Regions from separate parts of the Micromonospora sp. NBC_01412 genome, predicted to be linked through region 1. Evidence: predicted binding sites of a transcription regulator. Region 1 holds the regulator's gene; each other region holds the start of a gene.

What was found. The regulator HrcA, encoded in region 1, represses chaperone genes, less so after heat shock. The targets are predictions, from matches to a motif close to GGTTNGCACNCTCNNNNNGAGNGTGCNAACC.
Positions count from the first base shown of each region.
Region 2: the regulator HrcA is predicted to act here: its motif matches at 2,765-2,795, upstream of groL (chaperonin GroEL).
Region 3: the regulator HrcA is predicted to act here: its motif matches at 5,251-5,281, upstream of groES (co-chaperone GroES).

Region 1 covers NZ_CP109528.1:1,579,505-1,588,898, reverse strand. Annotated here, with positions in the region: gene OG617_RS06965 (carbohydrate ABC transporter permease) at 1-101, shown strand, start outside; gene OG617_RS06960 (MOSC domain-containing protein) at 306-965, shown strand; gene OG617_RS06955 (phytanoyl-CoA dioxygenase family protein) at 1,022-1,924, opposite strand; gene OG617_RS06950 (hypothetical protein) at 2,144-3,007, opposite strand; gene OG617_RS06945 (enoyl-CoA hydratase-related protein) at 3,222-4,004, opposite strand; gene hemW (radical SAM family heme chaperone HemW) at 4,023-5,246, shown strand; gene OG617_RS06935 (DUF4870 domain-containing protein) at 5,286-5,912, opposite strand; gene hrcA (heat-inducible transcriptional repressor HrcA) at 6,171-7,193, shown strand; gene dnaJ (molecular chaperone DnaJ) at 7,267-8,409, shown strand; gene OG617_RS06920 (16S rRNA (uracil(1498)-N(3))-methyltransferase) at 8,468-9,202, shown strand; gene OG617_RS06915 (SDR family NAD(P)-dependent oxidoreductase) at 9,314-9,394, opposite strand, start outside.
Region 2 covers NZ_CP109528.1:2,501,738-2,511,131, forward strand. Annotated here, with positions in the region: gene OG617_RS11395 (GNAT family N-acetyltransferase) at 1-423, shown strand, start outside; gene OG617_RS11400 (hypothetical protein) at 628-873, shown strand; gene groL (chaperonin GroEL) at 949-2,571, opposite strand; gene OG617_RS11410 (cold-shock protein) at 3,493-3,696, opposite strand; gene OG617_RS11415 (GNAT family N-acetyltransferase) at 4,035-4,514, shown strand; gene paaN (phenylacetic acid degradation protein PaaN) at 4,594-6,267, opposite strand; gene OG617_RS11425 (GNAT family N-acetyltransferase) at 6,431-7,447, opposite strand; gene thrC (threonine synthase) at 7,814-9,100, opposite strand; SAM riboswitch class I at 9,113-9,244, opposite strand.
Region 3 covers NZ_CP109528.1:2,174,647-2,184,040, reverse strand. Annotated here, with positions in the region: gene OG617_RS09750 (hypothetical protein) at 1-169, shown strand, start outside; gene OG617_RS09745 (hypothetical protein) at 316-867, shown strand; gene OG617_RS09740 (hypothetical protein) at 864-1,292, shown strand; gene OG617_RS09735 (hypothetical protein) at 1,306-1,848, shown strand; gene OG617_RS09730 (hypothetical protein) at 1,845-2,159, shown strand; gene OG617_RS09725 (hypothetical protein) at 2,249-2,506, shown strand; gene ybaK (Cys-tRNA(Pro) deacylase) at 2,692-3,171, opposite strand; gene OG617_RS09715 (THUMP-like domain-containing protein) at 3,357-4,607, opposite strand; gene OG617_RS09710 (DUF397 domain-containing protein) at 4,685-4,840, opposite strand; gene OG617_RS09705 (Scr1 family TA system antitoxin-like transcriptional regulator) at 4,841-4,951, opposite strand; partial or broken gene OG617_RS09700 (helix-turn-helix domain-containing protein) at 4,968-5,078, opposite strand; gene groES (co-chaperone GroES) at 5,414-5,728, shown strand; gene groL (chaperonin GroEL) at 5,800-7,440, shown strand; gene OG617_RS09685 (WhiB family transcriptional regulator) at 7,904-8,287, opposite strand; gene OG617_RS09680 (response regulator transcription factor) at 8,541-9,359, shown strand.

The sequences.
Region 1 (9,394 bases):
TGGCCGCCTCGACGCTGTTCACCCTTCCGGTGATCATCTTCTTCCTGCTGGTGCAGCGCCGGATGGTCTCCGGCCTGGTGGCGGGTGCCGTCAAGGGCTGAGGCGCGGGCAGGGCCGGCCGGGCGCGTGACGTCCGGAGGGGACCCCCCGTCGCCCGGCGGCGAGGCCTCGGCCGCTCCGGGACCGGCGGTCGCCGGGGGCCGTTCTGGGGACGGCGGTCCCGGAGCGGCCGTTCCGGGGGCAGCGGTCGCAGGAGGCCGCGCCGGGGACGGTGGTCGCCGGCACCCACGCCGTAGGCTGGCGCCATGACGGGCAGGCTGGTGGCGGTGAACCTCGGCGTGGTGACCGAGGCGGAGTGGGCGGGCGACGCGAGCGGCCGCAGCGGGATCGACAAGCGACCGGTCGACGGGCCGGTGCTGCTGCGGGCCGACGGCGTCGACGGGGACTTCATCGCGGAACGGGCCCACCACGGCGGCCCCGACCAGGCGGTCTACGCGTACGCCGAGGAGGATGCGGCCTGGTGGGCGGCCGAGCTGGGCCGGGGCGTCCGGCCGGGTGGCTTCGGCGAGAACCTGACCACGTACGCCGTGGACGTGACCGGGGCGGTGATCGGGGAGCAGTGGCTGGTCGGCTCGGCCCTGCTCCAGGTGACCAAGCCGCGCACGCCGTGCACCACGTTCGCCGGGTTCTGGGGCGTGCCCGACCTGATCAAGCGGTTCACCGCGCGGGCCGCGCCCGGGGCGTACCTGCGGGTGCTGCGGGAGGGCGAGGTCGGTGCGGGCGACCCGGTCGAGGTGGTGGACCGGCCGGCGCACGGCGTCACCATCGGCGAGGTGTTCCGGGCCGGCACCCTGGAGCCGGAGCTGCTGCCCCGGCTGCTCGACGTCCCCGAGCTGCCGGAGTCGGTCCGGGAGAAGGCCCGCCGCCGCCTCGCCGCAGGGCAGGCCCGACCGCGCCAGGCGTGACGAGGGGCCTCCTGCCGTGCGCGACGCGCGCCGACGGAGGCCCCTCGCCTATCGCGTCAGCGGAGCCAGGGGATGCTGCGGTCGAGCTGGCCGCGCTCCTTGAGCTCCTTGCGCAGCGGGATCTCGTCGTCGACGTACCCGTTCCAGTTGATGCCCCAGTAGTTCGCGGTGTGGGTGCCCTCGCCGCAGAGCTGGCGCTGCACCGGCGTGCGGTTGGCCCACCACTCGCTCTCGGGGTTGATGTGCAGCTCGTCGAGGGGGCGGACCCAGCGGTAGGTGTAGCCGACGAAGAGCATCTTGCGGGTGATGGAGGACAGGTTCGTCGACCGGGAGTGCCACTGGCGGCGGTCGAAGATGAACGCGTCGCCCGGCTTGGCGGTGATTTCCACCGTGCCCTCCGGGTCCGGGTTGTGGACCGTCAGGTCGTCCGGCCGGGGCAGGGAGTTCCACAGGTGGCTGCCCGGGATGACCTTGGTCGCGCCGCGCCCGGTCTCCGACAGGTCGGAGAGCACGTACGCCACCTTCAGCGAGAACATCGGCCGGGGCAGGTTCGGGTCCATCGTCTCCGGGTCGGAGTTCTGCCGGTACCCGTCCTGGTGCCAGCCCCAGTACGGCTTCTCCGGCTCCAGGGCCGGCGGGGTGACGTCCAGGTGGTTGTGGTGGGTGTAGATGTTCCACCCGGCCAGGCCCCACATGTACGGGAAGGCGATCGGGTGGGTGAGCAGGTTGCCGAAGAGCTCGTCCCGATCAAGGAAGCCCAGCAGGTGCAGGGTGCCGTCCTTGGTGGTGTTGCCCTTGGTCTGCTCCTCCGCGTAGACGCGGTCGACGGCCTCCTCCAGGGCGGCCCGGTGCTCCTCCGTCAGCACGTTCCGTAGCAGGAGGAACCCCTGCTCGTGAAACTCCTTGCGATCGGTGTCGCTGATCGGTTCGTAGCCGGTCCGGCCGTCGTAATCGAACACCGCGTAGTACCCCTCCCCATGAGGAAACCATTTCTGGCACAGGCAGCCGATGGTACTGCGCCGGCATCGGGGCGGTCGTCGCGCCCGACCGGCACCGGACGGATGCCCGACGATCGGCAGCCGGTCAGGTGCGGAGAGTGAAAATTCGATGCCGGCTCGGGGAAATTACGCCAATATGCCGGATTGTGCGGTGACCGTCGGTGGGAAGATCCGGGGTGGTCAGGAGTCGGCGAAGACCTCCGCGACGACCCGCCGGTCGGCAGCCGGGGCGTCGGCCACCCGATCCCAGGTGCCGGCCTCGGCGGTCCACTCCAACCCGCCGAAGCGCACCCGCTTCACCCCGTGGTCGGAGGCGTGCGAGACGAACCAGTGGGCGTACCGCCAGCCGTCGCGCTGGTCGGTGGCCGGCACGGCGAGCCCGGTCAGCTCGGCCGTCGACACCGTCTCCGGCGGCCTCCAGTCGAGGCTCAGGCCCCGGGTCAGCGCCGCCGCCGCGGCCTCGCCGCGCATCACCGGCGTCGACCCCACGGTGCAGGCCACGGCCCCGGTCGCCTGACCGAGCAGCGCCCGGGTCAACACCTGCGACTCGTCGGCCCACTTCTCGTACGCCTCCGGGTAGGCCGAGCGCTGCACCCTCTGCGCTGCCTCGGTGACCCGCATCTTCTCCCAGCCGCGCACCCGCTTGAGCGCGGCGTAGAACTTGTTGGCCGCGTACCGCGGGTCGCCGATCTGCTCCTCGCTGCCCCAGCCCTGGCTCGGCCGCTGCTGGAACAGCCCCACCGAGTCGCGGTCGCCGCCGTCGAGGTTGCGCAGCCCGGACTCCTGGTACGCCGTGGCGAGGGCCACCACCACGGCGCGCTCCGGCATCTTCCGCTGGGTGCCGATCGCCGCGATGGTGGCGGCGTTGGCCATCTGGTCGGCGTCGAGGCGCACCTGGCCGTCCGCCTGCACGAGGCAGGTGCGGCTGGCCAGGGGGAGTCGCAGTCGCTCACCCACCTGGCGGACCACGAGCCAGATCCCGACGACTGCGACGACGGCGACGACGACACCGGCCGCTACGACTGCCCGACCTCGCACCCGCACCCCCCGTTCGACGGCTCCGCCAAGAGTACGTCCCCGCCGTCGCCGACCGGCTCGTCCGACCGGTTCGCTCCGTTCCGTAGCGAGTCGACCACATTTAGTGCCCTGGGGTGGCGCGTCCCGCCCGGCCCGGTGGCGCGTCCTGTCCGGCCCGGTGGCGGGGCGCGACCGGGCGCGGTGACGGCCGGTTTTCCCGCCAGCCGGGGCGGGAAACGCCTCAGGCGGTCGGCACCCAGCTCGCGTCCCGCTTCTCCCGGAACGCCAGCACCCCCTCGCGCCCCTCCTCGGAGAGGAAGTACCCGGTCGACACGGCGGCCAGCTCGGCGATCTCGGCGCGCAGGTCGGCGGCCGGCGGCCGGCGCAGCAGGGCCTTCGCCCCGGCCAGCGCGTGCGGTGCGCCCCGCACCAGCGACGCGCATACCCGCTCCACCGCCGCGTCCAGCCCGTCGGCCGGCACGGCGGTGGTGACCAGGCCGATCTCGGCGGCCCGCCGGCCGTCGAAGGTGTCGCCGGTCAGGTACAGCTCGGCGGCCGCCCGGGGGGCCAGCCGGGGAAGCACGGTCGCCGAGATCACCGCCGGGACCACCCCGATCCGCACCTCGGTGAAGGCGAACGTCGCCTCCTGCGCGCAGACCGCCAGGTCGGCCGCCGCGATCAGGCCCAACCCGCCGGCCCGCGCCGGCCCGGCCACCCGGGCCACCACCGGCTTCGGGCACTCCCACACCGCCGCGAGCACGTCGCCGAGCATCCCCGCCGGGACCGTCCCACTGGCGTACGCGGCGGCGGTCTCCTTCAGGTCGGCGCCGGAGCAGAACACCGGGCCGGTGTGGTCGAGCACGACCACCCGGACCGCGTCGTCCGCCACCACGGCGGACAGCCCGGCCAGCAGCTCGGTCATCAGCGGCGTGGAGAGCGCGTTGCGGTTGTGCGGGCTGTTCAGGGTGAGGGTGGTCACCCCGCGGGCCGTGGTGACCCGCACGAGCGCGTCGGAGGAGGTCATGCGGGCACACTAGTGGCCATGCCCGGCGTCCTTCCAGAAGGCGAAGCCGTCCCCGTCGACGGCTCGCTGCCCGCCACCGCCACCCGCGCCGTCGGCGCGCGCGGCTTCGGCGTGTACGTGCACGTGCCGTTCTGCGCCAGTCGGTGCGGCTACTGCGACTTCAACACGTACACGGCTGACGAGTTGGGCGGCGGGGCCGGCCGCGAGTCGTACGCCGACACGGTGCTGGCCGAGCTGGCCCTCGCCGGCCGGGTGCTCGGCGACACCCCGCCGCCGAGGGTCGACACCGTGTTCGTCGGCGGCGGCACACCAACCCTGCTGCCCGCCGACGACCTGGCCCGGATCCTCGGCGGCATCGACCGCACCTGGGGGCTGGCCGCCGACGCCGAGGTGACCACCGAGGCCAACCCGGAGTCGGTGACGCCGGAGTCGCTGAAGACCCTGCGGGCGGCCGGGTACACCCGGATCTCGCTGGGCATGCAGTCCGCCGCGCCGGGAGTGCTGGCCGTGCTCGACCGCCGGCACAGCGCCGGCCGGGCCACCGCCGCCGCGGCCGAGGCCCGCGACGCCGGGTTCGACCACGTCAACCTGGACCTGATCTACGGCACGCCGGGGGAGCGCGCCGAGGACTTCGCGGCCTCCCTCGACCAGGTGGTCGCCGCCGGGGTGGACCACGTCAGCGCGTACGCCCTGATCGTGGAGGACGGCACCCGGCTGGCCGCGCGGATGCGGCGCGGCGAGCTGCCGTACCCCTCCGACGACGTGGCGGCGGACCGCTACCTGGCAGCGGAGGCGGCCCTCGGCGCGGCTGGCTTCTCCTGGTACGAGGTGTCCAACTGGGCCCGTACGCCGGCCGGCCGGTGCCGGCACAACCTGCTCTACTGGACCGGCGCGGACTGGTGGGGCCTGGGCCCGGGGGCGCACAGCCACGTCGGCGGGGTGCGCTGGTGGAACGTCAAGCACCCGAGCGCGTACGCGAAGCGGCTCGCGGCGGGGGAGTCCCCCGGCCTGGCCCGGGAGGTGCTCACGCCCGGCGAGGCGCACATGGAGGACGTGATGCTGCGGCTCCGGCTCGCCTCCGGCCTGCCGCTGGACGTGCTGGACGCGCCCGGCCGGGCCGGCGCGGAGCGGGCCGTGGCCGGCGGGCTGCTCGACCCGGCCGGGTACGCGGCCGGCCGGGCCGTGCTCACCCTGCGCGGCCGGCTGCTGGCCGACGCGGTCGTCCGCGACCTGCTGCCCTGACGGGGTGATCCGACCGGCCGGGGGAGCGGCCGGCCGGGGTCACTTGATCAGGCTGACGGTCATCGGGTAGCGGTAGGGGGTGCCCTCGTTCGCCTTGATGCCGGCGATGATGCCGAAGATGATGCCGATGACCATGGCGGCGAACCCGACCAGCGCGCCCACCAGGATGCAGGTGAGGATCCAGCCGATCAGGGCGATGACCGACCAGAGGAGCTGGAAGTTCAGCGCCGCCACCGCGTGGGCGCGGACCGTCGGCGACTGGTTGCCCCGGGCGAGGAGGGCGATCAGCGGCGCGAGCCAGCCGAGCACGCCGCCGCCGAGGAACATCCCCGCCGCGCCACCGAAGTGGGCGACCAGGATCCAGGTCTTGTCCTCGTTGTTGGCGTAGCCGCCGGAGGGCGCACCGCCGGTCGGATATCCGCCACCGGGCGGGTAGCCACCGGGGGGCGGATAGCCTCCGGGGGGCGGGTAGCCGCCCGCTGAGGGCTGGTCACCGGAGGGCGGCGGATAGCCACCGGGTGGGGGATAGCCGCCCGCCCCGGGTGCGCCGGACAGTGGTGCGGTGGGGGGCTCGTACGACGAGCCGTACGGTGCTGACGGCGGGTTGCCCTCGGGCGGGTAGCCGCCCGGGTCGCCCGCTCCGGGAGGGCGAGGTGGTTCAGTCATGCACGTCACGGTAGGGGCTGCCGGCAAGGGGGCACCAGAGCGACACTGGTCGGGTCCGAGGGGATGATCGGCCAGCGGGGCCGGCACCCCGCCCCGTCGCCCGGCCGGCCGACGGTCCGTCTGTGATCTTACCGACGGAGGGGCAGCCGACGTAGACTGGCACTCATTACAGTCGAGTGCCAGGCTTCGCCGGCCGGCGCGCAGGCCCGGGGCGTCGCCGCGACGACGGGCACCGACGTGCGACAGGAGGTAAGGGGAGTGGGTCTCGACGACCGCAAGCTCGCCGTGCTCCGCGCCATCGTCGAGGACTACGTCGCCACTCAGGAGCCGGTCGGCAGCAAGGCCCTGGTCGAGCGCCACCAGCTCGGCGTCTCCCCGGCGACCGTCCGCAACGACATGGCCGTGCTGGAGGAGGAGGGGTACATCCGGCAGCCGCACACCAGCGCCGGGCGGGTGCCCACCGACCGGGGCTACCGGCTCTTCGTCGACCGGCTCTCCCGGGTCAAGCCGCTCAGCCCGGCCGAGCGCCGGGCCATCGAGCGCTTCCTGGTCGGCGCCGTCGACCTGGACGACGTGGTGCACCGTACGGTCCGGCTGCTCGCCCAGCTCACCCGGCAGGTCGCCGTGGTGCAGTACCCGTCGCTGGCCCGGTCCTCGGTGCGGCACCTGGAGCTGGTGCCGATCTCCACCACCCGGCTGATGCTGGTGATGATCGCCGACACGGGGCGGGTCGAGCAGCGGCTGGTCGAGCTGCCCGCGCCGATCCCCGCCGACACCGTCACCGACCTGCGCCGGCTGGTCAACGAGAAGCTGGTCGGCAGCCGGCTGTCGGAGACCCCGCCGCTGGTGCAGGCCCTGGTCGAGGAGTCTGCGGCGCACCTGCGCCCGGCCATGACCACGCTGGCCACGGTGCTGCTGGAGACGCTGGTCGAGCGGCACGAGGAGCGCATCGCGCTGGCCGGCACCGCCAACCTCACCCGGGGCGGCCTGCTGGACTTCCAGGGTTCGCTGCGGCCGATCCTGGAGGCGCTGGAGGAGGAGGTGGTGATGCTCAAGCTCATCGGCGAGGCCGAGTCGACCACCACCCGGGTGCTGATCGGCGACGAGAACGAGATCGACAACCTGCGCGCCGCCTCGGTGGTGAGCACCGGGTACGGGCCGGGGGCGACGGCGCTCGGCGGCCTGGGCGTGCTCGGCCCCACCAGGATGGACTACCCCGGCACCATCGCCACGGTGCGAGCCGTGGCACGCTACGTGGGCGAGCTGCTGGCCCAGAACTGACCAGTCAGGGCCGACGGCCGGCTCCGGCCGCCGACCGGCGCAACGCGAGACGAACATGAGGACACGGAACGCAGTGGCCAGGGACTACTACGGCATCCTCGGCGTAGGCCGGGAAGCCTCCGACGACGAGATCAAGCGCGCCTACCGCAAGCTGGCGCGGCAGTTCCACCCGGACGTGAATCCGGACCCGGAGGCACAGGAGAAGTTCAAGGAGATCAACGCCGCGTACGAGGTCCTCTCGGACGACCGGAAGCGGCAGATCGTCGACCTGGGCGGCGACCCGCTCGCCCCGGGCGGCGGGGGCGCCGGCCCGGGCGGGCCCGGCGGGGCCGGCCCGTTCGTCGGCTTCCAGGACATCATGGACGCCTTCTTCGGCGGCGCGGCCGGCGGCGCGCGCGGGCCGCGCCCGCGCACCCGGCCGGGGGCCGACGCGATCCTGCGGCTGGAGCTGGACCTGCACGAGACGGCGTTCGGCGTCGAGGCGCCGATCACCGTCGACACCGCCGTGCTCTGCACCACCTGCTCCGGCGCGGGCACCGCCGCCGGCACCCACCTGGCCACCTGCGAGGCGTGCGGCGGCCGGGGCGAGGTGCAGTCGGTGCAGCGCACGTTCCTCGGCCAGGTGGTCTCCGCCCGGCCGTGCACGGTCTGCCAGGGGTATGGCACCACGATCCCGCACCCCTGCCCGACCTGCGCCGGCGACGGGCGGGTGCGTACCCGCCGCTCGCTGACCGTGAAGATCCCGGCCGGGGTCGAGGACGGCATGCGGATCCGGCTGGCCCAGCAGGGCGAGGTCGGCCCGGGCGGCGGCACCGCCGGCGACCTGTACGTGGAGATCCACGAGCGCCCGCACGACGTCTACTCCCGCAAGGGCGACGACCTGCACTGCCGGGTGACCGTCCCGATGACCGCCGCCGCGCTCGGCACCCGGCTGACCATCAAGACGCTGGACAGCGAGGAGACGGTCGACGTCAAGGCCGGCACCCAGCCGGGCAGCACCCTGCGGCTGCGCGCCCGGGGCGTGCCGCACCTGCGGGGCACCGGCCGCGGCGACCTCTACGTCCACCTCGACGTGCGGACCCCGACCAAGCTCGACGCCGACCAGGAGAAGATGCTGCGCGACTTCGCCAAGACCCGGGGCGAGGAGGTCGCCGAGCTTTCCAAGCAGGGCGGCTTCTTCTCCCGGATGCGCGACGCGTTCAACGGGCACCCCTGACCCCGGTCCGCCCGGCCTCGCCGCCCCGGTCCCCGCCGGGGCGGCTAACCTGATCGTCGTGTCCGCGCCGCTGTTCCTGGTCGAGTCGCTGCCCACCGCTGCCCAGCTGACCCTGGACGGCCCCGAGGGACATCACGCCGCCACCGTGCAGCGGCTGCGGGTGGGCGAGGAACTGCTGCTCGCCGACGGCCGGGGCGGCACCGCGTCCGCTGTGGTCACCGCCGTCGGCCGGGGCAGCCTGGAGCTCGACATCACCTCCCGGGGGTACGTCGACGCGTCCGCGCCCCGGCTCGTGGTGGTGCAGGGCATCGCCAAGGGCGACCGGGGCGAGCTTGCCGTGCAGGCGATGACCGAGGTCGGGGTGGACGAGATCGTCCCCTGGGGTGCGTCCCGCTCGGTGGTGCAGTGGCGCGGCGACCGGGGCGTACGGGCGCGGGAGAAGTGGGTGGCCACCGCCCGGGAGGCGGCGAAGCAGGCCCGCCGGGCGTGGCTGCCGGTGCTGGCCGGGGCCCCCGACGAGTCCACCGCCACCGTGGCCCGGCGGATCGCCGGGTCCGCCGCCGCGTTCGTCCTGCACGAGGAGGCCGACGACCGGCTGACCACCGTGGAACTTCCCGACGCGGGCGAGATCGTGCTGGTCGTCGGCCCGGAGGGCGGCATCGCCGAGCCCGAGCTGGCCACCTTCGCCGCCGCCGGCGCCCGCCCGGTCCGCCTGGGCCCGTCGGTCCTGCGCACCTCCACGGCCGGCGTAGCCGCCCTCTCAGTCCTCTCCACCCGCCTCCCCCGCTGGTAACCCGTCCCCCCGGGCCTCAGCTCGCACTTACCCGGAATGAGTGGTCATCCCGCGTGGAACAGCCACTCATTCCGTGAATTTGCGCCAACTGGTGGCCCGGTGGGGTGGGGGTTAGGAACGGAGGTAGCTGGCGCCGTTCAGGTCGATGATGGTGCCGGAGGTCCACTCCGCCTCGGGGCTGGCCAGCCAGTG
Region 2 (9,394 bases), 920 kb from region 1:
GAGCGGCGGCTGGCCGAGCGGGGCGTCACGGTGCGGCGCGCGGAGCCGGCGGACCTGCCGGCGCTGGCCGCGTTCGCCCGGTCCACCTTCGGCGGCGCGTGGGACGGCGAGCTGGCCGGTTCGCTGGGGCGTCCCGGCGCCGGGGCGCACCTGGCGGAACGGGCCGGCACGGTTCTCGGCTTCGCCGCCTGGGGCTCGTCCCGGCCGAGCTGGTTCGGCCCCATGGGCACCGCCCCGGAGGCGGAGAGCACGGGGATCGGTGGGGCGCTGCTGCGTCGGTGCCTGCGCGACCAGCGGGCCGAGGGGGTGGAATCCGCCCAGATCGGCTGGGTGGGCCCGGTGTCCTTCTACTCGGGCAGCGCGGGGGCCCGGATCGAGCGCGTCTTCTTCCTGCACCGAAAGGCGCTGCCGGCCGCCGGATGAGCGGGACGCCCGGGCCGGTCCACGGGACGCCGGCTGGCGTAGCAGGTCGGAGCGCCGACGTGTGGCAGGCCGGGCGCTGGGTGCGCGACGAGCCGGGCGCTGCGTGCCCGGCAGGCCGGGCACGAAACGGGCATGGGCCTGTATAGCGCCGTTCGGCCGCGTCGGCCATCGACGGCCCCTACCGTCTGGGTAGAGGAGGCGGTCATGACCACGGACGACGAGCAGACCGACGACACGCAGCCGGCCACCTGGGTGCCGGTCGAGGAGATCCCGGGGCAGCTGCCGTTCGACCGGCTGGACTACGGCGACGCCGAGCAGCTCGCGGAGATGACGGAGGACGACGCGCCCCCGGCCGAGGAGCCCGTGGTCCTGGTGGACGAGCCGATCCGGATCCACCCGCCGTACGACCGGACCCGGAAGCGACGCAACCAGCGGCCCCTGCCGACGTGACAAGCGGGCCGGCAGACGACGGAAGGGGCGGGCCGTTTCAGCGGCCCGCCCCTTCGGCGTTCGGTGGAGCTGGACTCAGAAGTCCATGTCCCCGCCACCCGGGCCAGCCGGGGCAGCCGGGGTCTTCTCCGGCTTGTCCGCGACGACGACCTCGGTGGTGAGGAAGAGCGCCGCGATGGAGGCGGCGTTCTGCAGCGCCGACCGGGTGACCTTGGCCGGGTCGATGATGCCCGCGGCCAGCAGGTCCACGTACTCGCCGTTGGCGGCGTTGAGGCCGTGACCCGGGCTCAGGTTACGGACCTTCTCCACCACGACGCCGCCCTCGAGGCCGGCGTTGACGGCGATCTGCCGCAGCGGGGCGTCCAGCGCGACCTTGACGATGTTCGCGCCGGTCGCCTCGTCGCCGACGAGGTCCAGCTTGTCGAACGCGGTCTTGCCGGCCTGCACCAGCGCGACGCCACCACCCGGGACGATGCCCTCCTCGACGGCCGCCTTCGCGTTGCGAACGGCGTCCTCGATGCGGTGCTTGCGCTCCTTGAGCTCGACCTCGGTGGCCGCGCCGACCTTGATCACCGCGACGCCGCCGGCCAGCTTGGCCAGGCGCTCCTGCAGCTTCTCGCGGTCGTAGTCGGAGTCGCTCTTGTCGATCTCGGCCCGGATCTGGTTGACCCGGCCCTGGATCTGGTCGGCGTCGCCGGCACCGTCGACGATGGTGGTCTCGTCCTTGGTCACCACGACCTTGCGGGCGCGGCCCAGCATGTCGAGGTTGACGGCGTCCAGCTTGAGGCCGACCTCCTCGCTGATGACCTGGCCACCGGTGAGGATGGCGATGTCGGCCAGCATGGCCTTGCGGCGGTCACCGAAGCCCGGCGCCTTGACGGCGACCGACTTGAAGGTGCCACGGACCTTGTTGACCACGAGGGTGGCCAGGGCCTCGCCCTCGATGTCCTCGGCGATGATCAGCAGCGACTTGCCCGACTGCATGACCTTCTCCAGGATCGGGAGCAGGTCCTTCACCGAGGAGATCTTGCTGTTGACGATCAGGAGGTACGGGTCGTCGAAGACGGCCTCCATACGCTCCGGGTCGGTCATGAAGTACGCGGAGATGTAGCCCTTGTCGAAGCGCATGCCCTCGGTGAGCTCAAGCTCCAGGCCGAAGGTGTTGCTCTCCTCGACGGTGATGACGCCTTCCTTGCCGACCTTGTCCATCGCCTCGGCGATGATCTCGCCGACGGTGCTGTCACCGGCGGAGATGGAGGCGGTGGAGGCGATCTGCTCCTTGGTCTCGACGTCCTTGGCGAGCTTGGACAGCTCCTCCGAGACGCTGGCCACAGCGGCCTCGATGCCCCGCTTCAGGGCCATCGGGTTGGCGCCGGCGGCCACGTTGCGCAGGCCCTCACGGACCAGGGCCTGGGCCAGGACGGTCGCCGTCGTCGTGCCGTCACCGGCAACGTCGTCGGTCTTCTTCGCGACCTCCTTGACCAGCTCAGCGCCGATCTTCTCGTACGGGTCCTCGAGCTCGATCTCCTTGGCGATGCTCACACCATCGTTGGTGATGGTGGGGGCACCCCACTTCTTCTCGAGCACCACGTTGCGGCCCTTGGGGCCGAGGGTCACCTTCACGGCGTCGGCGAGCTGGTTCATGCCCCGCTCGAGGCCACGGCGGGCCTCTTCGTCGAACGCGATCATCTTGGCCATACGGCGTTGTCCTCCTGGACACTCACGGGCCACCCGAGTGTGTGTCCCGGATGGGCCGCCTGGTGTACGCACCTTGGGACGTCGCCACCTGGCGACGACGACGTCTCCTCGGCCGGGCCGGATAGCCCGCGACGACCGGCCATGTGCCACCCGACGGTTGCCCGCCGGGAGCCCGTGGCCCCACCGTCCCGACCATTGGCACTCACGGTATGCGAGTGCCAATGACCTGTTTAGCACTCTGCCTTGCCGAGTGCAAGCACGATGCCGCGTCCGGGCCCGGCCCGCGCGCCCTGACCAGCACGGTCCGCCCGCCGGATCGGCCAAGTTCACCCGCCTGCCGGACGGCGGTCACCGGGCCACCGCACACCTGCCGCTCGGGTCCGTGACGGCCGCGCCGAACCGGCTCCGCGACCGTCACGGACCGGCAGGCAGACAGGCAGGGGAACTCGAGGCAGCCGTCGGGCTGCGGGCCCGGCGGGGCGCACCGGGCGGCGGGGCCAGGTGCGGCCAGGTGCGGCCGGGAACCGAGATACGGGCCGGACCCCCGCCCCCGATCGGCGCAAATTCAGAGAACGTGTGGTCATGGAGCGCCGAAAGGCCACAGATTCTCTGAATTTGCGCGGGCTGGCGGGGTACGGCCGGGGATCGAGGTACGGGGCGGGCCGCCAGCAGCAGGGCGGGCATCGGCAGGGACGTCGGCGGGGCTCGACTGGGCGCCGGGCGGGGTGGGCAGCCGTCTGCGCGGCGCAGCACACCTGCGCACCGGAGAACCCGCCCCGCGTCGAGACCCAGCCCCGCGTCGCTGTACCGCCCGGGGCCACCGCATCCGGCTGACGCGTCCGGCTGGGTGCCCGGTCGCCGTGGTCGCGGGCGGGTCGGCCCGGGCCCGCCCAGCCGCGGGCCCCGGACCTGGTCGGAGGGTCAGGCGACTACGCGGACCCGCTCGGCCTGTGGGCCCTTCTGCCCCTGGGCGATCTCGAACTCCACCCGCTGTCCGTCGTCCAGCGCCTTGTAGCCGTCCATCTCGATCGCGGAGAAGTGGACGAAGACGTCCTGCCCCCCGTCGACGGCGATGAAGCCGTAGCCCTTTTCGGCGTTGAACCACTTCACGGTGCCCTGTGCCACGGTGCACTTCCTCACGTCGCGCGGCCTGCCAACCCGGCTGGACGCCGGCACGAACCGGCGGCCCCGGACCACCGGCTCCGGGGTCGACGACGACCCCGAATTCAGTGACCAAAATCGCACGGTACACGAGCCGTCACTGAGGCGCACGACCGCAAATCAGGCAATATCGGACCGACCTCCACCCGGAGATACATAGGCGGGCGTCACTGGGGTAGGCATGCGGGATGACAGCAGGTTCCAGCCCGTCGGTCGCCGGGCGCCTCGCACCGGACGGGACGGTCGCTCCGGCCACGCAGGCGGCCGTCGTCCGCCGGGTGACCCCGAGGGACGCGGCCCGGATGCGCGCGCTGCGGCTGGAGATGCTCGCCGACGCCCCGCTGGCCTTCCTGGAGACCCTGGCGGACGCCGCCGCCCGCCCGCACGCCGACTACGCGGCCCGGATCGCCTCGGTCGCCGTCGGCCGGCACACCGCACAGTTCGTCGCCGACCCTGGCACCGACCGCCCCGGCGGTCCCGCCGGACGGTTCCTGGGGCACGCCGGCGGCACGGTCGCCCCGGACGAGCCGGGCCTGACCGTGGTGTACGCCGTCTACGTCACGCCGCAGCGGCGGGGCACCGGCCTGCTCGCGGAACTGGTCGACGCGGTGGCCGGCTGGTCCCGCGAGTGCGGCCGGCCGGAGCTGATGCTGGAGGTGGTGGTCGGCAACGACCGCGCCTACCGGGCGTATCAGAAGCTGGGCTTCGTCGACACGGGCGTCCGGGTCCCCCACCCGAGCGTTCCCGCCCTGCGCGAGCTCCAGATGCGCCGCCCGGCCTGAACACCCCGACCCGAGGGGTGTGGGCGCCCAGGGGCCCAGCCCGGCGCCCCGCGCGCCGAGAGGGCCCCTTCCCGCCCCGTCAGGCGGGGCGGCGGCTCTGCACGATGCGGAACCGGTTCGACACGTACGCGCCGTCGGTCAGGGCCGCGTTGGCGGCCGGGTTGGCGCCGCTGCCATGGAAGTCGGAGAACGCCGCCGACTGGTTCACGAAGACGCCGCCGGTCAGGTTGCACGACAGGTGCACCCCGGTGTCGACCGCAGCCGCCTCGGCGGTGTCCAGCACCGCCTCGTCGGTGGAGTAGACGGCCGCGGTCAGCGCCCCCTTCTCCCCCACCGTGGAGCGCAGGATCTCCAGGCCGTGCGCGGTGGAGTCGGTCGCGATGACGAACGAGATCGGCCCGAACCACTCCCGCGAGTACGTCCCGGTGTCGCCGGCCGCCAGCTTCACGATCGTCGGGGTGCGGACCACCGCGCCGGGGTAGGACGGGTGCTCGACGACCCGCGACTCCAGCACGGCCTCGCCGACTTTGGTGACCTCGTCGAGGCGCTCAAGCACCCCGTCGTTGACAATCGCCCCGGTCAGCTCGACGCCCCGGGCCGGGTCGGCGGTGATCTTGCCGACCGCCGCGGCGATCCCGGCGGCCACCTCGTCGAAGCTCTTGTGCCCCTGGTCGGTGTCGATCCCGTCGGACGGGATCAGCAGGTTCTGCGAGGTGGTGCACATCTGGCCGCTGTAGAGGGTCAGCGTGAAGCCCAGGTTGCGGCACATCCCGGCGAAGTCGTCGGTGGAGTCGATCACCACCGTGTTCAGGCCGGCCTTCTCGGTGTAGACCGTCGCCTGCCGGGCGTTGGCCTCCAGCCAGTCGCCGTACTCGGTGGAGCCGGTGAAGTCGACGATCTTCACGGCCGGGTGCAGGGCGAGCGTCGAGGCGAGCTTCTCGCCGGGGGCCTCGGGGGCGAGCAGCACCAGGTCGGGGTCGAAGCCGGCCTCGGCGAGCACCTCCCGGGCGTAGCGCACGGTGATGGCCAGCGGCAACACCGCGCGCGGGTGCGGCTTGACCACCACCGGGTTGCCGGTGACCAGCGAGGCGAACAGCCCCGGGTACGAGTTCCAGGTCGGGAAGGTGTTGCAGCCGATGACCAGGGCCACCCCGCGCGGCACCACGTGGAACGTCTTGGTCATCCGCAGCGGGTCGCCCTTGCCGGCGGGCTTCTCCCAGCCGGCCGTCCCCGGGTGCCGGGTCATCTCCGCGTACGCGTAGGCGATCGCCTCCAGCGCCCGGTCCAGCGCGTGCGTCCCGCCGGCCTGGAAGGCCATCACGAACGCCTGTCCGCTGGTGAACTGCACCGCGTTGGCCAGCTCGAAGACGTGCTTGTGCAACCGGTCGAGGATCTCCAGGCAGACCCCCGCCCGGGCCTGCGGGCCGGCGTCGCGCCAGGCCGGCAGCGCGGCGGAGGCTGCGGCGACCAGCTCGTCGGCGCCGGCATGCGGGTAACGGACGTTCAGCTCCAGCCCGAACGGGCTCGCCTCGGTGGCCACCCGGTCGCCGGCGCCCGGCTGGTCGAGCGGGAAGTCGCCGTTCAGGTACGCCTCGAAGGCCGCCTTGCCGTCGGCGGCGGCGGTCTCGCCGTACAACCGGGGGCTGGGTGATTCCGGGTAGGCGGACCAGTACCCACGCTCCGCGATCGCGGTCAGCGCACGGTTGAGGGTGTCGGCGTGCCTGTCGTGCAGGGGATGCGGGGTCTCCGTCATGCCAGCCATCATGCCCCAGCCGCGAACCGGACAGTAGGGGCCGGCGACCGCCGTCGGCGTGCCGGGACGTCGGCGAGGTGCAGGCCGGTGGTCGGCTCGTCGAGGACGCCGCCGCCCGGGCCGGCGCGGCGCTGAACAGCCGGGCGTCGCACCGGCGGGCCGGTCAGAGGGTGAGCTGCCAGTCGGTCCAGGCGTCGACGGGACGGAAGCCGAGCCGCTCGTTGATGGCGATCATGTGCCCGTTGGCAGCCGCGTTGAAGGTGTCCACGAAGCGCAGCTCCGGCTCGTGGGCGAGGGCGTACCGCAGGTTCTCCGCCTTCGCCAGCAGCCCGAGCCGGTGCCCCCGGTGTGCCGGGTCGACGATGGTGATCTGCTGGAACGCGTGCCACGACGCGCTGGGGCCGACGTCGAGCAGCGTCCAGGCGACCAGCCGGCCGGAGGCCACGTGCACCGCCCCATGGTGGTAGCAGCGGCGGCCCCGGACGTCGAGCGCCCGTTCCATGCCCCGCATCCGCTCGACGTCGATCCGCTCCGGCTCCCACTCCAGGTCCCCCAGTGGGGCGTCGGTCATCAGCCGGCCTTCGAGGTAGGCCACGTCGGCGACGTACTCCTCGGGGGCGGGCCCCCGCCAGCGGACGATGCGGTAGCCGGCGGCGGGCCGGGCGTCGGCGAGCAGCGCGTCGAGCGCGGCCGGATCGAGCCGGGCGGCGTCGAGCCGGCGGCGGACCTGGGCGAGCACCGGTCGCCCGCCCACCGCAGCGGCGAACGCTCCGCCGGCCCCGTCGCGGCCCGGCCCGTCGGGCAGGGCCGAGACGGCCATCCCGGCCACCCGCTTGCGCCCCCGCTCGCGCAGCACCCGCAGGCCGTGCTCGTGCAGCGCCCGGCCGACCCCGTGCCGGCGGTGCTCGGGGTCCACGAACAGGTCCACGGTGGCGTTGTCGGTGTTGTCGAGCTGCCGCAGGATCAGGCCGAGGTAGCCGGCCGGCACGCCGTCGCGGCGGGCGAGCGCCCAGACCGGCATCACGCCCGGCATCGGGTGGCGGAGCCCGGCCTCGAACCGCCGCCGGCACAGCGGCGGGAAGTCGGGGACGTCCGCAGCCTCGGCCGCCGCCCTGATCCGGTACGCCGCGTCGACGGCGCCCTGGTCGGCCGGGTCGACCGGCGTGATCGTGATGCCCATGGGCTGAGGGTGACCCGGGAAAGACGATCGGGCCAGCGAATTAATCGCTGGCCCGATCGGACGTGGTCGGGAGGGACGATCGCACAACGCCTTCGGCGTTGGGTCGCAAGAACTGAAAGTCTTCGGCGAAACGCCCTCCCGCACCGAGCATCTTGCGCCGTCCGGTTCCTGCCGTCAAGTCCCCGGCGGTGGGTTTCTCTCACCCACGGCAAAAAGTCCGTTACCCGGTGGATCCGCCTCATCCCCCGTCCGGTGGATCAACCCGTCCACCGGACGGTCGGGTCCGGAGCGGTGGGGTGCGGCATGCGGCGCTTCCGGGGCAGGCCAGGGGAAGGGCCGCATGCCGCACCAGGGTCGATGGAACAGTCAGCCGAGCAGGCCGGCGTCCCGGGCGGCGCGCAGCGAGGGCCTGATCCGGTGGGTCGGGCCGACCTGGCCGGCGATGGCGTCGATGGTCTTCAGCCCCTCGCCGGTGTTGAACACCACAGTCTCCGCCGCCGGGTCGAGCCGGCCGGACTCGACCAGCTTGCGCAGCACGGCCACGGTCACCCCGCCGGCCGTCTCGGCGAAGACCCCGGTGGTCCGGGCCAGCAGCCGGATGCCGTCGCGGATCTCGTCGTCGTCGGCGTACTCCATCCAGCCGTCGGTGCGTCGGACGGCCTCCAGCGCGTACAGGCCGGCGGCCGGGTCGCCGATGTTGAGCGATTTGGCGATGCCGGTCGGCCTGACCGGGGTGATGACGTCGGTGTCGGCGTGCAGGGCGGCGGCGATCGGGTTGCAGCCGGCGGACTGTGCGCCGAAGACCTTCCAGCCGCCGGCCGGGGCCTCGACGAGGCCGATCTCGACCAGCTCGCTGAACGCCTTGTCGATCTTGGTGAGCAGCTCGCCGCTGGCCATCGGGATGACCACCTGGGCCGGGATGCGCCAGCCGAGCTGCTCGGCCACCTCGTACCCGAGGGTCTTGGAGCCCTCGGCGTAGTACGGGCGGACGTTGACGTTGACGAACGCCGTGTCCTCGAACTCGTCGGTCTCCACCAGCTCGCCGCAGAGCCGGTTCACGTCGTCGTACGAGCCGTCGACGGCGACCAGCTCGCCCCCGTAGACGGCGGTGGTGACCACCTTGCCCGCCTCCAGGTCGCTGGGGATGAACACGACCGACGGGACCCCGGCGCGGGCCGCGTGCGCGGCGACGGAGTTGGCCAGGTTGCCGGTCGAGGCGCAGGCGAACCGGGTGAAGCCGAGCGCCCGGGCGGCGGTGAGGGCCACCGAGACCACCCGGTCCTTGAACGAGTGGGTGGGATTCGCGCTGTCGTCCTTGACCCAGAGCGGGGCGGTGATGCCCAGCTCGGCGGCGAGGTTGGGCGCGGCGACCAGCGGAGTCAGCCCCGGGTCGACGGTCACCCGGGTCGCCGGGTCCTGGCCGGCCGGGAGGAGGGCGGCGTACCGCCAGATGTTCTGCGGGCCGGCCTCGATCTGCTCGCGGGTCACCCGGGCCAGGGCGGCGGTGTCGTAGTCCACCTCAAGGGGGCCGAAACACTCGTAGCAGGCGTGCTGCGCGGCGAGCGGGTAGCGCGCGGTGCAGGCCCGGCAGACCAGGGCGCGGGCGGGGCTGGCGGTGGTGTCGATGCCGGACGCGGCGAGGGTCGACGTCATATCGAGGAGGTCCTCTCATCTTTCCCCGCATCGCACCTTGCGGCGGGGACGGAATTGGCACCTGTCCGCACCGCTCGTCGTCGAGCGCGCGGGTGGTTGCCGGGGCTTCGTCGGGCCGTATCCCTCTGCCCCTCTGGATGAGGTATTCAGTTGTGGGCACGAGTCTACGGCGGATCCCCCGCGCCGCCACCCGAGGTTCTCAGCGTGTGGGCCATTTCGCGGACGCAGATCAGTCACACCGTCACCGTCGGCGTCGGTGTGACCACCGCTCGGAAATTCGGCCCCAGTCGATGC
Region 3 (9,394 bases), 600 kb from region 1:
GCTTCCCCACCACGTCGACGAGGGCGGTGACTGGGTGCGGGGGGAGTTCGGCATCGCCATCAGCCCGGCGGCGCTCGTCTTCCGCGACGGGATGCTCATCTCCGCACTGGCGTTCACCGATTTCACCCTGTTGCGGGCCACCGTGTCCCCCACCCGGCAGCGGGTCTGAGCGACAGGCGCCCCGCCGCGCAACCGACCGTCCGCACGTCGAGAAGGAGCGTCGCCATGATCCTCTGGGTCGTTCTCGGCATAACAGGAGCCATGCTGCAGGCTCTCAGCCCTTGAGGCGTGTCCATGGCCGGGGTCGCCGGTCCCATGTTGCGTCGGAACCCGTTCGAGGGCGTCCGGTTCCTGGTCGGCCTCGCGGTCGGCGGGGTGATCGCCGGCGTGCTCCTCGCGATTCCGGTGTTTCTCGTGGGCATGCTGCTCCAGCAGGTGCTGCCCGAACCGCTGCGGCTGGCGCTGTTGGCTGCTGTCGCCGTCTGGCTCGGCGTCGCCGATCTCCGTGACCGTACGCCGCACATCTGGCGGCAGGTGCCCCAGCGGCTGGTCCGCACGCTCCCCGGCGGGACGCTCGGCGTGGTCTGGGGCATCGACCTGGGGCTGCTCTTCACCACGCAGAAGACCGTGTCCCTGATCTGGCTCGCGCTGGCGGCCGTCCTGCTGGTCGATCCGGCCTCGGCGCCGCTCCTCCTCCTCTGCGTCGTGCTCGTCGCGAGCCTGCTGGTCTCGCTCTGGAGCATGTCCAAGCACGCCGACCTACCGGAAAGGAGGAGCCGGAAATGGGTGGTAAGGGCGAGACGGGCCTCGGGCGTGACGATCCTGGCCGTGGCGCTGTCCCTGGTCGTGGCCGTGGTCCAGGCATGACGCCGCTGCTGGAGCCGGACCCGGCCAAGGGGCAGGTGGTGGTCACGCGGTTCACCTGCCACACCCTGCCCAAGGTCCTGCTCATCCTGCTGATGCACCTGCGGCTCAAGCGGCACGTCCGTCGGCAGGCCACCGGCTACCTCGGCATCAAGGTGCTGGTGGACTGGCGGCACCGGGTGGTGCTGAGCATCTCGCTGTGGCGGGACCTGGACAGCGTCTACTCGATGGGCGGGGTCTCGCGACACGTCGGGGCCTCCCGGGCGCCGGGCAGGTTCGGCATCACCACCACCTGCGGCGTCTTCTGCTACGCCGGCGGATGGACCCGGGTCATGTTCGGCGGAGCGGCCAAGGCCGAGTCGCCGCTGCACCCAGCCACCCCAGTCGTCGATCCGGCGACGCGACGGACCGCCGCCACGACGGGATGAAGGAAGGGCCGGAATGAGCTACCTGACCATGTTCGTGACCGTGCTGCTCGCGGGAGCGATCGTTCTTCTCTTCGCCCTGGCCGGCGAGCTGTACGCGCGGACCGGCGGCCTGGAAGGCTCGCCGGCCTCCCCGGCCGGCGGCACCGGGGTCCGGCCGCTCGAACAGGCCCGGTTCGGCGAGCGCCCGAGCGGCTGGCCCGGCCAGTTGGCCGGCTTCGGCAGCGGCGGCCCACGCGTGGTGCTGGTCCTCAGCACGCGATGCGTGAGCTGCGAGGACGTGGCCGCGCAGCTCGCCGGCCAGCCCGACCCCGACAACCTCGGCGTCATCGTGACGACGGCCCACCGAGACGAAGCAATGGAGTTCATCGACCGCCACGGAATCGACGGCCTGCCCCACCACATAGACGAAGGCGGCGACTGGGTCGCCACTCAATTCGGCGTCAAAATCAGCCCTTCCGCTCTGGTCATAAAAGAGGGGCGGCTGGTTTCCGCATTGTTGTTCAGCGATGTCGCGGCAGTCCGTGCCGCGGTACAGGCAGCTAAGGAGGCTGTATGAGCGACGACGAACGCGAGGCACCCCGGTCCCGCGGCGGCGGGTCCCGGCGGGGGTTCCTCGCCAAGCTGGGCGCGGTGGGCCTGGTCACCTCGGGCGCCGTCTTCGCCCGGTCAACCCCGGCGATGGCGGCCAACTACCAGTGCTGCAACCTGGTCTTCGTCCCGCCGAACGTCACTTTCAGCAACTGCAGCGCGGCCACGAACTACACCTGGTCGTGCACCACCTCCGGCGGCTTCCTCTGGTGCCAGTGCTGCGAGAAGAAGTCCGGCGGCACCACCGTGGGGTCGGCCGCCTCCTGCCAGTACGGCTGACGGGCCCCGGCCTCGCCCGTCGCGGCCGGGCCGTCGCACCCATCGGAAACCCCGTAAGGCGCTACCTCTGAGAGGAAAGGGGTCCTGCAGTGAAACTACCCATCGACCGCGGCCTCGTCGTCGTCAGCGACGAGGCCGACGGCACGCAGACCATCCACATCTGCGCGGACATCCGCAACGGTGAGCCCGTCGACGTCTTCGCCTCGCACAACAGGGCCGACCGGGTTCGCGTCCAGGAGGGCGTCACGTTGACCCGACGCGGTCAGCGCAGCTTCTCCACCCAGATCCTCGAGGTCTTCGACGAGGAGGGCGTGGTCAACATCCAGCGGGTCAGCACCCGCGGCTGACCAGGCGGCCGCCGGGTGGGCCGACACCGGCCACCCGGCGGTTCCCGTTTCCGCGTCGGGCCGTCCGCCCCGCTGCCGGTGGCACGGGCCGGCGGTTCCCCCGCCGGGCGCGGGCGGCCGACGCGACCGGTGCCGTCCCGGCGGCTGCCGTGGTGTCCGCCCGGCCTCGCCGTCGTGGGCGTCGCTCACCCGGCGGCGAGAGCGGCGGTCGTCGCGTCGGTGAGGGCGACCAGATCGGCCGGGGCCAGCTCAAGCTGGAGGCCGCGCCGGCCGGCCGAGACGTAGACGGTCTCGTGGGTGAGGGCGGAGGCGTCCAACACGGTGGGCAGGCGCTTACGCTGGCCGATCGGGCTGATCCCGCCGCGCACGTAGCCGGTGGCCCGCTCGGCGACCGCGCGGTCCGCCATCGTCGCCCGCTTGCCGCCGAGCGCGGCGGCAAGCGCCTTGAGGTCCAGCTCGCCGGTCACCGGCACCACCGCCACCGCGAGCGCGCCGTCGACCTCGGCGACCAGCGACTTGAACACCCGCTCCGGGGGCACGCCCAGGGCCGCCGCGACGAGCGCCCCGTAGTTCGGCGCGTCCGGCGAGACGTCGTACGGATGGGTGCTGTGCCGGATCTTCCGCCTGTTCAGCAGCGCCGTCGCCGGAGTGCCCTGTCCCGCCATGCCCGACAAGCTAACCCGGCGTCGCCCGGCGGGCCACCGAAAACTGCCGAACGGCGAGCCACGGAAACGGCTGACCGGCGGGTCGCCGAAATCGTCTGAGCGCCGCCGCATCCGGAATCGGCCGATTGGCGCGGCGGCATGCCCGGCTCGCACCCCGCCCGCCCGCCGCCGGGTGCGGCGGCGGGTCAGCCAACCGGTCGGCACAGCAGCACGGTGGGTGCGCCGGCGACCCGGGTCAGCACCAGGCTCGCCGCCTCCGAGCCGGCCAGCCGCAGGTCCCGCCGCAGCTTCTCCGGCTCCAGCGCCGAGCCGCGCTTGAGGATCTCGACCCGGCCCACCCGGCGCTCGCGCAGCAGGGCGCGCAGCCGCTTCAGCGAGAACGGCAGCACGTCGGTGACCTCCAGGCAGCGGGCGAACGGCGTCGCGCCCGGCGCGTCGGCGTACAGGTAGGCGATGCTCGGGTCGGCCAGCGTGGCGTCGATGGCGTCGGCCAGCTCCGCGACCAGGTGGGCGCGGACCACCGCCGGGTCGGGGTCGTGGACGTACCGGCGGACCGGGCCGACCGTGGCCTCGACCGTGCCGGAGCCGGTGAGCTGGTGGTGGACGACCGGAGCGGCGGCGGCGGGAGCGGTGGGCGACGGCTCCCGCAGCAGGGTGGCGGCGGTGGGGGACGGCTCCCGCAGCAGGGTGGCGCGGCGGGGGACCTCGGCGAGCCGGCCGCACCACAGGGCGGCCTCGACCAGGTCGCCGGCCACGCTCACCCACTCCGCCTCGGCGCCGGCCGGGATCAGCGCGTGGTCGAGGCCGGGGGCCACCTTGACCACGGTGTGCGGCACCCGCTCGGCCAGGCCGGTGACGAAGTCCCACGGCGGCGAGTACGCGTTCGGGTCGAAGATCCGGCGCCCGGTGCCGGCCCTGCGCCGCGCCGGGTCGCAGAAGACCGCGTCGACCCGGCCCACGTCGAACGCCGTGGCGTCGCCGCACTCCACGGTGAACGCGTCGGCCAGCCCGGCGGCCTCGGCGTTCGCGGCGGCCATCGCGGCGGTCACCGGGTCGGCCTCCACCCCGTACACCCGGATGCCGGCGCGGGCGGCGGCGAGCGCGTCGGCCCCGAGGCCGCAGCCCAGGTCGGCGAGGGTGCGCACCCCGGCCGCGCGCAGCCGGTCGGCCCGCCGGTCGGCGACCACCCGGCGGGTGGCCTGCTCCAGGCCGGGGCGGGTGAGGAACATGCCGGTGACCTCCGGCCCGAACTTGCCGACCGCCCGGCGGCGCAGCTCCGCCTGGGTCAGCGCCGCCGCCGCGAGCCCGGCCGGGATGCCGGCCGAGCGGAGCGCGCCCGCCGCGGCCAGCGGGTCGCCGCCGGCCCTCTCGGTCGCCGCGTCAAGCGCGGCCGACCCCTCGGGGGTACGCAGGGCGGCGAACTGGTCGAGATCCACCCGCCCATTGTCCCGGCTCCGGCCGGGCTGTTCGGCTGCGGGCCGTCAAGGGCCCGTCCGGCGGCCGGACGGTGGTGTCAGCGGGCGGGAGCGGCGGCGACGAAGGCCCGCCAGTTCGCCGGGGCGAAGGCGAGCGCCGGCCCGGCCGGGTCCTTGCTGTCCCGGACGGCGACCACGCCGGGCAGGTTGTCGGCGACCTCGACGCCGGCGCCGACGGTCAGCAGGTGCTCCAGTTACTCGCGCGTGGCGGCCCGGTCGCCGACCTGCCGGCGCAGCACCTGCTCCTCCAGCACCGCGACGAACTGGGGCTGCCGGCCGCCGGTCAGCACCGCCTGCCGGGCCAGCGACGGCGCTCACCTGCGACGACGAGTAGTTGATCAGCTTGCCCAGCTCCTCCTGGCTGAGCCCGCGCGCCTTGCGGGCCCGGCGCAGCTGTTCGCGCAGGAACGTCAACGTCGGTATCCGGGACACTCTTCTCCCCTTTTGCTCGGCGTCCGGCAGAGGCTCCGGACGGTAGGGGGTTGGTCACGGTGTGGCGAGGTGGTGTCGACGTGTCGCGGCTACGAGTGGCGGAACTGTGGCGACACGACGGGCGACGTGCTGGCACTCTCCTTGACGGAGTGCTAGCCACGGCCTAACCTGCGATTAGCACTCTCCCATCGAGGGTGCCAGCTTCCGGGCCCGTGCCCGGGCGCTGAACGCCAGGCGGACCGGCACCCGCGACGACGGCCCCGCCCGGTGGCATGTGGCAGATTGACGCTGGTCGGCCCCGTCGGCCAGCAACGAAACCAATACCCCAGGAGGGTATGCCCGTGACTACCGCGACCAAGGTTGCGATCAAGCCGCTCGAGGACCGGATCCTGGTCCAGGCGAACGAGGCTGAGACCACCACGGCGTCGGGCATCGTGATCCCCGACACCGCCAAGGAGAAGCCGCAGGAGGGCACTGTCCTCGCTGTCGGCCCGGGCCGGATCGACGACAAGGGCAACCGGATCCCGGTTGACGTCGCCGTCGGCGACACCGTCCTCTACTCGAAGTACGGCGGCACCGAGGTCAAGTACGCCGGCGAGGAGTACCTGGTGCTCTCCGCCCGCGACGTCCTCGCGGTCATCGAGAAGTAGACAAACCGATCAGTGTCACTGCCCCGGTCCGGTTCGCCGGGCCGGGGCAGTGACGCTTCGAAGGGACATTAATGGCGAAGATCCTTAGCTTCTCGGATGACGCCCGGCACCTGCTGGAGCACGGTGTCAACGCCCTCGCGGACGCGGTCAAGGTCACTCTCGGCCCGCGCGGGCGCAACGTCGTCCTGGACAAGAAGTTCGGTGCGCCCACGATCACCAACGATGGCGTGACCATCGCCAAGGAGATCGAGCTCACCAACCCGTACGAGAACCTCGGCGCGCAGCTGGTCAAGGAGGTGGCGACCAAGACCAACGACGTCGCCGGCGACGGGACCACCACCGCGACCGTGCTGGCCCAGGCGATGGTCCGCGAGGGCCTGCGCAACGTGACCGCCGGCACCAACCCGGCCGGCATCAAGCGTGGCATCGACGCGGCCGCCAACAAGATCTCCGAGGCCCTGCTCGAACGGGCCGTCGAGGTCGCCAGCAAGGAGTCGATCGCGCACGTGGCGACGATCTCCGCGCAGGACGCCACGATCGGTGAGCTGATCGCCGAGGCGATGGAGCGGGTCGGCCGCGACGGCGTCATCACCGTCGAGGAGGGTTCCACCCTCGCCACCGAGCTAGACGTGACCGAGGGTCTCCAGTTCGACAAGGGCTTCATCTCGCCGAACTTCGTCACTGACCTGGAGGAGCAGGAGGCGGTCCTGGAGGACCCGTACATCCTGATCACCACGCAGAAGATCTCGGCGATCGAGGAGCTGCTGCCGCTGCTGGAGAAGGTCCTCCAGAACAGCAAGCCGCTGCTGATCATCGCCGAGGACGTCGAGGGCCAGGCCCTGTCCACCCTGGTGGTCAACTCGATCCGCAAGACCCTCAAGGTCTGCGCGGTGAAGGCCCCCGGCTTCGGCGACCGCCGCAAGGCGATGCTCCAGGACATGGCGATCCTCACCGGCGCCGAGCTGGTCGCCCCGGAGCTGGGCTACAAGCTGGACCAGGTCGGCCTGGAGGTGCTCGGCACCGCCCGGCGCGTCGTGGTCGACAAGGAGAACACCACCGTCGTCGACGGTGGCGGGCAGTCCAGCGAGGTCGCCGACCGGGTCGCCCAGATCCGCAAGGAGATCGAGGCCTCGGACTCCGAGTGGGACCGGGAGAAGCTGGCGGAGCGGCTGGCGAAGCTCTCCGGCGGCATCGCGGTCATCAAGGTGGGCGCGGCGACCGAGGTCGAGATGAAGGAGCGCAAGCACCGCATCGAGGACGCCATCGCCGCGACCAAGGCCGCCGTCGAGGAGGGCACGGTGCCCGGTGGTGGCGCCGCCCTGGCGCAGATCCGTTCGGTGCTCGACGACGACCTCGGCCTGACCGGCGAGGAGAAGGTCGGCGTGTCGATCGTGCGCAAGTCGCTGGTCGAGCCGCTGCGCTGGATCGCGCAGAACGCCGGCCACGACGGCTACGTCGTGGTGCAGAAGGTCGCCGGCCAGGAGTGGGGCAACGGCCTCAACGCCGCCACTGGCGAGTACGTCGACCTGGTGAAGGCCGGCATCATCGACCCGGTGAAGGTGACCCGCAGCGCGGTCTCCAACGCCGCCTCGATCGCCGGCCTGCTCCTCACCACCGAGAGCCTGGTGGTGGAGAAGCCGGAGAAGGCCGAGCCGGCCGCCGGCGGGGGCCACGGCCACGGCCACGGCCACCAGCACGGCCCGGGCTTCTGACCGACGCCGTACGACACCGCTCAGGGCACGCCGTCACCCCGACGGCGTGCCCTGACGCCTTTCCCGCTCCCTGACGCCCTTCTCGCCTTCCCTGAGCTCTGGCCGGCGGGCGCGGGCCAGACACGCCCGGCGGCCGAACACCCCGGGGCGGGCGTGTCGGGAAGGCCCGTCACCCGATGGTGGGGCCGCTGACCCCACCCTCAACACTCCAAAACCCCCACCCCACCCACCCCACCCACCCCTCCCGCACAGCCCGTGCGCGGTGATCAAGAGGTTTGTGTCAGGTTCGGGGCCCCATCTGACACAAACCTCTTGATCACCGTCGCCTGGCGGCGGGCGCCGGGCGGCGGGCGGCGGGTCGAGGTGCGCGGCTTCCGGCGACGTCGGGCCTGGGCGGGACGTGACACGATGCCGCGCCCCCGGGCGGTCGGGGCGCGGCATCGGCGTGCGGTGGGCGCGGTCGTCAGGCGACGCTGCGCTGGGCCGGCATCGTGGACTTGTGTGGGCGGCCGAGGCGGGCCTCCAGGCGGGCCACGTCGACGCGGCTGTGCCGGCGGTCGGCGAGGTCCTCCCAGCCGACCGCGAGCAGCCGCAGCCGCTCCGCCTCGCTGAAGCCGCCCCAGACGCCGTACGGCTCACGGACGGACAGCGCGTGCGCGGCGCACTCGGCGCGCACGGGGCAGGCCCGGCAGACCGTTTTGGCGCCGGACTCGCGGCGCAGGCGGGAGGAGCCGCGCTCCCCGTCCGGGTGGAAGAACTGGGCGCTGTCGCGGCCCCGGCAGGCACCGAGCCGCTGCCAGTCCCAGAGGTCGACGATGGGTCCGGGCAGCCTGCGTACGTTCGACATCAGCACCCCTCCTCCCGCGGCACCGCGGAGACTCTCAGTTGACCGGATGTCCGGGCGGCGGCCGCGCTGGCGCACCGATTTCCGGCTCGGGCTTCCGGTACCCCGGCTCGCGCCGGCTCACACTTCTGTGATCGAAAACCTCGGACATTGCGCGGCATATGCCCCATCTGTCGGAAAAGTTCGGAGGATTGCTGGGAACACCCACCCCACCCCACCCCGCCGTGGTCTGCTTCGGGTCGGAGAGGAGACCACAGTGCGTACTGTTCTCGTGTGCGTTCGGACACCGCTCGCCGCACAGCAACTGAACTCCGCGGCGGCCCGGCTCGGACTGTCCGCCGCCGTCCGTACCGCCGTCTCCGATCCCGAGGTGATGTTGCGGCTGGCGGAGGGCCCGCCCGACGTGGTGCTCGCCGACACGGCGCTCACCCGGCCGGACAGCGCCGGCTTCGTGCGTCGGGTGCTGGCCCGCGCCCCGCAGGCCGCGGTGCTGCTGCTCGGGGCCGAGGAGTCCGACGCGGCCGCGGCCAGCATGGGCGCCGGGGCCCGAGGGCTGATCCAGGGCACCGACCACGACCTGACCAGCGCGGTGGCCAAGGCCCTGCTGCTGCTCTCCGCGCCGGGCCGGGCGAACCGGCACCGGGTGGCCGACCCGGCCCGGGACGCCGCTGCCGTCGGCGGCCAGAAGCGCCCCGCGCCGGCCGGCCGCGCCCCGAACAACCCCGGCTCGGCCTGGCCGGCGGCCCAGGAGGGGCCGGGCGGCGTGCCGTCGGTGGTGCCCGTGCAGCGGGGCGACGACGAGCCGGAGCCCGCCGGCGGCGAGACCGAGGAGCCGGCGAACCCCCGGCGGGCCGCCCCGGCCCGGGGCGCCCGGGGGGCGGTCGGCCTGACCGAGCGGGAGCTCCAGGTGCTGCTCGGGATGGCCGAGGGCAAGAGCAACGCCGAGATCGGCCGGGAGCTGTTCGTCTCGGAGGACACCGTCAAGACGCACGCCCGCCGGCTGTTCCGCAAGCTCGGCGCCCGCGACCGCGCGCACGCGGTGGCCGCCGGCTTCCGCGCCGGCCTGGTCGCCTGAGAGCGCCGCCGGGTTCCCGGCCCGATCGGGCCGGT